2 regions of the Streptomyces sp. NPDC058683 genome follow, and region 2 is predicted to be linked to the other one. Evidence: riboswitches for the same ligand, from Rfam matches in the RefSeq annotation. Region 2 holds a riboswitch; the other holds the start of a gene.
The links. A riboswitch is a leader RNA that binds a small molecule or an ion and turns the genes downstream of it on or off. The one in region 2 is predicted to bind cyclic di-AMP.

Region 1 (3,199 bases), on a different contig from region 2:
GCCTCCAGGACTCCCTGGCCGCCGGCGAGCGCGGGCTGCTGGAGACCGGCGTGGAGGAACTCCTGCGCTACGACGGTCCGGTGGAGCTGGCCACCTGGCGGTTCGCCACCGAGCCGCTCGGCATCGGCGGGCAGCGCATCGCACCCGGCGACCCGGTCCTGGTCGTACTCGCCGCCGCGGACCGGGACCCGGAGCGGTTCGACGCGCCGGACACACTCGACCTGGCACGGCGGGACAACCAGCATCTCGGCTACGGCCACGGCATCCACTACTGCCTCGGCGCCCCGCTCGCCCGCCTGGAGGGGCAGACCGCGCTCGCCACGCTCCTCACCCGCCTCCCTGACCTGCGACTCGCGGTGCCGGAGAGCGAGTTGCGCTGGCGCGGCGGCCTCATCATGCGCGGACTGCGCACGCTCCCCGTGCAGTTCACCCCTGATGGCCGATGAGCCCCACCGGCACCCGCACGGCCCCCACCGACACCCGCTGACGCCTGCCCGGCCCTCCCCGCCGGCGCCCCGCACGGCCCTCCACCGGCGAAGATGACCGACGTTCAAGTCTGTGATCTTCACGTGATCTGCGCGGCATTAACTTGTGACAAGTGATCGTCTGCCTATACGTTCACCCATCAGTGCGGCGCCCCAGCGGGACCCGTCGCGCCGGTCACCGCTGTCGCTCGAAAGGTTTCCGCATGCTCTCCGGGAACGGTCGTCACCGTCGCCCCCGCCAGGCTCCGGCTCTCCTCGTCGCGGCCGGCGTGACCGGCTCGGCCATCGCCATCCCGCTCCTCGGCGCGGCGAGCGCCAACGCGGCCGACGGCAACACCTGGGACAGGGTGGCCGAGTGCGAGAGCGGCGGCTCCTGGAGCATGGACACCGGCACCGGCTACTACGGCGGCCTGCAGATGTCCCAGGAGGACTGGGACCAGTACGGCGGCCAGAAGTACGCCAGTACGCCGGACCAGGCGAGCCGTTCGCAGCAGATCGCCGTCGCCGAGAAGATCCTCGCCGACCAGGGCACCAAGCCCTGGCGGACCTGCGCCCTGCTCGCCGGACTCTCCTCGGACGACGCCTCGGTGAACGTCGACACGGGCCTCGACGGATCGGACGACACGTCCGGCTCCTCCGACTCGTCCTCCGGGCTGTCGGATTCGCCCTCTTCATCTGGTTCTTCGGATTCATCCGGTTCATCGGATTCCGGCTCGTCGGACACCTCGGGCACCACGGACTCCGGCTCCGCCACCCCGTCCCCGAGCGCGAGCGACGACTCCGGTACGGGCACCCCCGCCGACTCCACCAAGGCGGACAAGTCGGGCTCCAAGGGTTCAAGCGCCTCGAAGGCGAGCGAGAACCCCGTCGTGCCCGAAGCCGACGACTCGGACAATTCCTGGCAGACGGGCAGCTCTTGGGATCTGGTCGACACGGGGGCCGTCGGCAGCGGCGGCAAGCACCGTGGCGGCTCGGCGGACGAAAGCGTGACAAACGGTCAGAGTGTGACTTCTTCCGGCCGTCACGCCTCCCGGGATGCCGGCACCTACACCGTCCGGGACGGCGACACCCTCGCCTCCATCGCCGACTCCCTTGACCTCGACGGCGGATGGCGCGCGCTCTATGCCGCCAACAAGGCGGACATCGGCGCCGACCCGAACGACATCGCCCCCGGTCAGACCCTGAAACTCAGCAGCGAAACGGACTAAAAGTAGCGGGAGTTGGCGCCGCGGACCGCCCTACTTCGAAGTTAAATGTCCGTTTTGGTGAAAGTGTGGGATGAGTCTCAGAAGCCCTGATCATCTTTGAAATTCACCTGATCGCCTGTTTACGGTCAAGGCCGCTCGTCACCACGAGCCCCGGCCGTCGCAACGCCGAGTCCTGCCAGCGGCCACCCGGGAACAGTCGTCGCGTCAAGCGCCGTAGGCAGGAGCGGGGGACCCAAGGTAAGTGCCGGGACCGGTAGTTGAGGCTGCCGTGTCCGGCTCGGGGTGAAGCCGCGCACCGTGAGGTGCGTGGCCGGGCAACTCAACCGGCCCGAACCCGACAGCTCACCTCGCAGGCGTCGGTGAGGGGATCCACCATGCTGTTTTCCGGCAAGGGCAAGCACCGTCGTCCGTCCAAGGCCACCCGCGTCGCCGCGCTCGCCGGTGTCACCGGGGTCGCCATCGCCGCACCGCTGATGGCCTCCGGCACCGCTTCCGCCGCCACCGCCTCCGAGTGGGACGCCGTCGCCCAGTGCGAGTCCGGCGGCAACTGGGCCATCAACACCGGCAACGGCTACTACGGCGGTCTGCAGTTCTCCGCCTCCACCTGGGCCGCGTACGGCGGCACCCAGTACGCCGCGCAGGCCAACCAGGCCACCAAGGCGCAGCAGATCGAGATCGCCGAGAAGGTCCTCGGCGCGCAGGGCAAGGGTGCCTGGCCGGTCTGCGGCACGGGCCTGTCCGGCGCCGCCTACACCGGCAGCAGCGCCGGCTCCTCCAGCTCCTCGTCGAGCGGCAGCACCAGCAGCCGTACGACCGACACGCAGGCCGCCTCCCGCTCCGCCGAGCGTCCGGCCGCCAAGAAGACCGTCACCACCCCGACCGGCGAGAAGGTCAAGAAGGGCGACGGCGAGTACAAGGTCGTCAAGGGCGACACGCTCAGCTCGATCGCCGAGAAGCACAAGGTCAAGGGCGGCTGGCAGGCGCTGTTCAAGCTGAACAAGGGCATCGTCGACGACGCCGACTTCATCTTCCCGGGCCAGCAGCTGCACCTGAAGTAGGACGACGACGGGCCGCTCCCGAAGTCCTACGAAGTAGTACGCGGCGCCCAGCTGAACCACAGCGCCCACACAGCCGTGGTCCTCATAGTGAGGACCACGTGAGGGCCACCCCCGTCCCCCACGGGCCCCCGCCCCGGTGCGTTCTCCCCCGTACGCACCGGGGCGGGGTTTCTCTTTGCCGTCCTCCCGCGGCCCCCTCGCGGTCTTCTTCGTGACCCGCTCTTCTTCCGTTCTTCATCGGGACCCCCTTTGTTCCGCACGTGAACAATGAGTACCGTCTGTGTGTCCAAGGGTCGGTCGGTCGTGCCGGCCGACGGCCCCGGGACGGTTAGGCTCTAGTCGCAAGGCTGAGCAAGGGCCGACGAGGCCCGCGTGCGCCCGCACAACCAGCGTCACATCCCAAGAAGGAGATGCTCGTGCCGTCCATCGACGTCGTCGTAGCCCGGGA
Region 2 (3,199 bases):
GGCGAGGTCTGGGGCTGTGCCCTCGGCTGGTCCGGCTCCTGGCGGATCGCCGTCGCCCAACTCCCCGACGCGCGCGTGCAGATCACCGGCGGCGCCGGCTACGACGACTCGGGCCTGCTGATGCTGGCCGAGGGCGAGTCGTACACCAGCCCGGTCTTCGCGGGCCTGTGGACCGACGGCGGCTTCGGCGGGGCGAGCCGCGCCTGGCACGCCTACCAGCGGGCGTACGTCATCCCGGACGCCGAGCAGGACCGGCCGGTGCTGTTCAACTCCTGGGAGGCCACCACCTTCGACATCTCCGAGGAGCAGCAGGCCACCCTCGCCCGGCGGGCCGCCGCGATCGGTGTCGAGCTGTTCGTGGTCGACGACGGCTGGTTCGGCGCCCGCACCAGCGACCGCGCGGGCCTCGGCGACTGGACGCCCAACCCGGACCGCTTCCCCAAGGGACTCAAGCCCCTCGCGGACTACGTGCACGCCCTCGGCATGCAGTTCGGCATCTGGGTCGAGCCCGAGATGGTCAACGCGGACAGCGACCTGTACCGCGCACACCCCGACTGGGTGCAGTACCAGCAGGGACGAAAGCGGACGGAACTGCGCAATCAGCTCGTTCTCAACCTCGCCCGCGAGGACGTCCAGGAGTACCTCTGGGAGCAGCTGGACACCCTTCTGTCCAGCGCCCCGATCGACTACGTCAAGTGGGACTTCAACCGCTGCTTCACGGACGCGGGCTGGCCCGGCGAGCCGTACCCGCAGCGGCTGTGGGTCGACCACGTCCGTGGGCTCTACGCCCTGCTCGACCGGATCCGGGCGGCCCACCCGGGCGTCGCCATCGAGTCCTGCTCCGGCGGTGGCGGCCGGATCGACCTCGGCATCATGAGCCGCACCGACGAGGTGTGGACCTCCGACAACACCGACCCGCTGGACCGGCTCGCCATCCAGCACGGCTTCAGCCAGATCCACCCGGCCCGGGTGATGTCCGCCTGGGTCACCGACAGCCCGAACCACCAGCTCAACGGCCGGGTCAGCAGCCTGCGTTTCCGCTTCGTCAGCTCTATGGCCGGGGCGCTCGGGGTCGGCGGCGACCTCTCGCAGTGGACCGAGGAGGAGCTCGCCGAGGCCGGCCGCTGGGTGGAGCTCTACAAGGACATCCGGCCCCTGGTGCAGCGCGGCGACCAGTTCCGGCTGCGGCCGCCGACCGGCGGGCTCAGCGCCGTGCAGTACACGCTCGGCGACGAGACCGTGGTCCTCGCCTGGCTCCAGGCGCAGAGCTACGGCGAGCCGATGCCGGCGCTCCGCTTGCAGGGCCTCGACCCGGCGGCGTCGTACGAATGCCGCGAAACGGGCGAAGTGCATCGAGGTGCCGTTCTGCTGCACCACGGGCTGCGCACCGAGCTGCGCGGCGACCTGGATGCGACGGTTCTCCGGCTGCGTCGCATCTGAGCCTTCTGACCGATTTGGTGCCTTCATTGCAACTCGGTGCGGAATAAGGGGACGTGGCGTGACGTGCGTGAGGAGCGTCATATTCGTGACCGTCCGTCGCGCGTCATGTTCACGTAATTCCCCTGCTTTTCAAGGGGATCAGGAAAGCGCGGAAGGGTGGAATTCACGGAGGGTGACCGGGGATTCCCGTAACGGATCAAGCGAAACTCGGACAGAGGGAATATGCCGCTTGTTTACGCGCGCCCTACTCGCTTACGTTCGCCACGCATCCGGACGGAACGCCGAATCCTGCCGCCGCCCGGAGTCCCCACACACACTCACCCGTGCCTGGCAGGAGCGGGGGACCCACCAGGTATGACCGCCTGTTCCGGTTCCCGGGACGGCTAGGGGTGTAGCCACGCCTTCCCGCGTGGCCGGGCAGCTCCAGCCCGAACCCGACAGCTCACCTCGCAGGCGCCGGAGAGGAATGCGTCATGCCCGCGAAGGGTAAGCACCGCCGCCCCAAGTCCCAGCGTTTCACCCGTTCGATGGCCGTCGCCGGAACTGGTGGCGCCGCGCTGGCTCTGCCGCTCATGGGGGCCACCGGCGCCCACGCGGCCACCTCGCAGTCCGTTTCCGAAAAGGCCACCCAGTCGCTGTCGACCGTCGAGAAGACGGCTGTGCGAAAGGCCGCCGCTCAGCAGTCCGCCGTTCAGGATTCCGGCACCGGTGATTCCGCGCGCCGCGTCTACACGGTGGTGCCCGGCGACTATCTCTCGAAGATCGCCCGCGAGCACGACGTCAAGGGCGGCTGGCACCGGCTCTACGCCGACAACCGGCAGGCCGTCGGCGACAACCCCTCGCTGATCCACCCCGGCCTCAAGCTCACGCTCGGCGGCCGCCACGCCGCGACGACGGACACCCCGAGCTCGGACTCCCGGTCCGGGACGCGGTCCCACGCGCGGTCCGACTCGCAGTCCTCCGCCCCCTCCTCGTCGCCCTCGGACACGGCCTCCTCCTCGGACGCGCCGACGACGACCGCCTCCGGTTTCACCCTCCCGGTCACCGGTGGCACCATCGGCACCGGCTACCACGTGGCCGGCAGCATGTGGTCCAGCGGCTACCACACCGGCGTCGACTTCGTCGTCCCGACCGGCACCCCGGTCAAGGCCGTCGGCGAAGGCACGGTCGTCACGGCGGGCTGGGGCGGTGCCTACGGCAACCAGGTCGTCATCAGGCTCGCCGACGGCTACTACGCGCAGTACGGCCACCTCTCCGCGCTCTCCGTCTCGGTCGGCCAGACCGTGACCGCGGGCCAGCAGGTCGGCCTCTCCGGTGCCACCGGCAACGTGACCGGCCCGCACCTCCACTTCGAGATCCGGACCACCCCCGACTACGGCTCGGACATCGACCCCGTCGGCTACCTCCGCTCGAAGGGCGTCGCCGTCGGCTGACCCGGTACGCCCACTGATCTGACACGCACTCCGAAGGCCGGACCCCCGATCCCCGGGTCCGGCCTTCGGGCGATCGACGCTTCAACGCCACTGCTCAGAGGCTTATTCCTGGCTTGGCCGAGTATTTACAAGTGTCTTATCTCACCGCTAGTCAACCCCTTATTACGGTCGCGTAGGTCACAGTTGAAGGTGAATCATGGTCCGACGTGGCAGACGATTCGAAGAGTGACAATGCATCAGTGATCGGGTCGTACGTGGCGGTGGGGGACAGCTTCACCGAGGGCGTCGGCGACCCCGGCCCCGACGGGGCGTTCGTCGGCTGGGCG

Region 1: linked by a shared signal. The riboswitch ahead of ACFWXC_RS48195 (transglycosylase family protein) and the one ahead of ACFWXC_RS07985 (peptidoglycan DD-metalloendopeptidase family protein) in region 2 are both predicted to bind cyclic di-AMP.

The regions. Positions count from the first base shown of each region.
Region 1 is NZ_JBHXSK010000074.1:37,755-40,953, forward strand. Features, by position in the region: gene ACFWXC_RS48185 (cytochrome P450) at 1-446, shown strand, start outside; gene ACFWXC_RS48190 (transglycosylase family protein) at 689-1,693, shown strand; cyclic di-AMP (ydaO/yuaA leader) riboswitch at 1,893-2,064, shown strand; gene ACFWXC_RS48195 (transglycosylase family protein) at 2,068-2,751, shown strand; gene eno (phosphopyruvate hydratase) at 3,162-3,199, shown strand, end outside.
Region 2 is NZ_JBHXSK010000005.1:272,555-275,753, forward strand. Features, by position in the region: gene ACFWXC_RS07980 (alpha-galactosidase) at 1-1,440, shown strand, start outside; cyclic di-AMP (ydaO/yuaA leader) riboswitch at 1,749-1,909, shown strand; gene ACFWXC_RS07985 (peptidoglycan DD-metalloendopeptidase family protein) at 1,914-2,873, shown strand; gene ACFWXC_RS07990 (SGNH/GDSL hydrolase family protein) at 3,113-3,199, shown strand, end outside.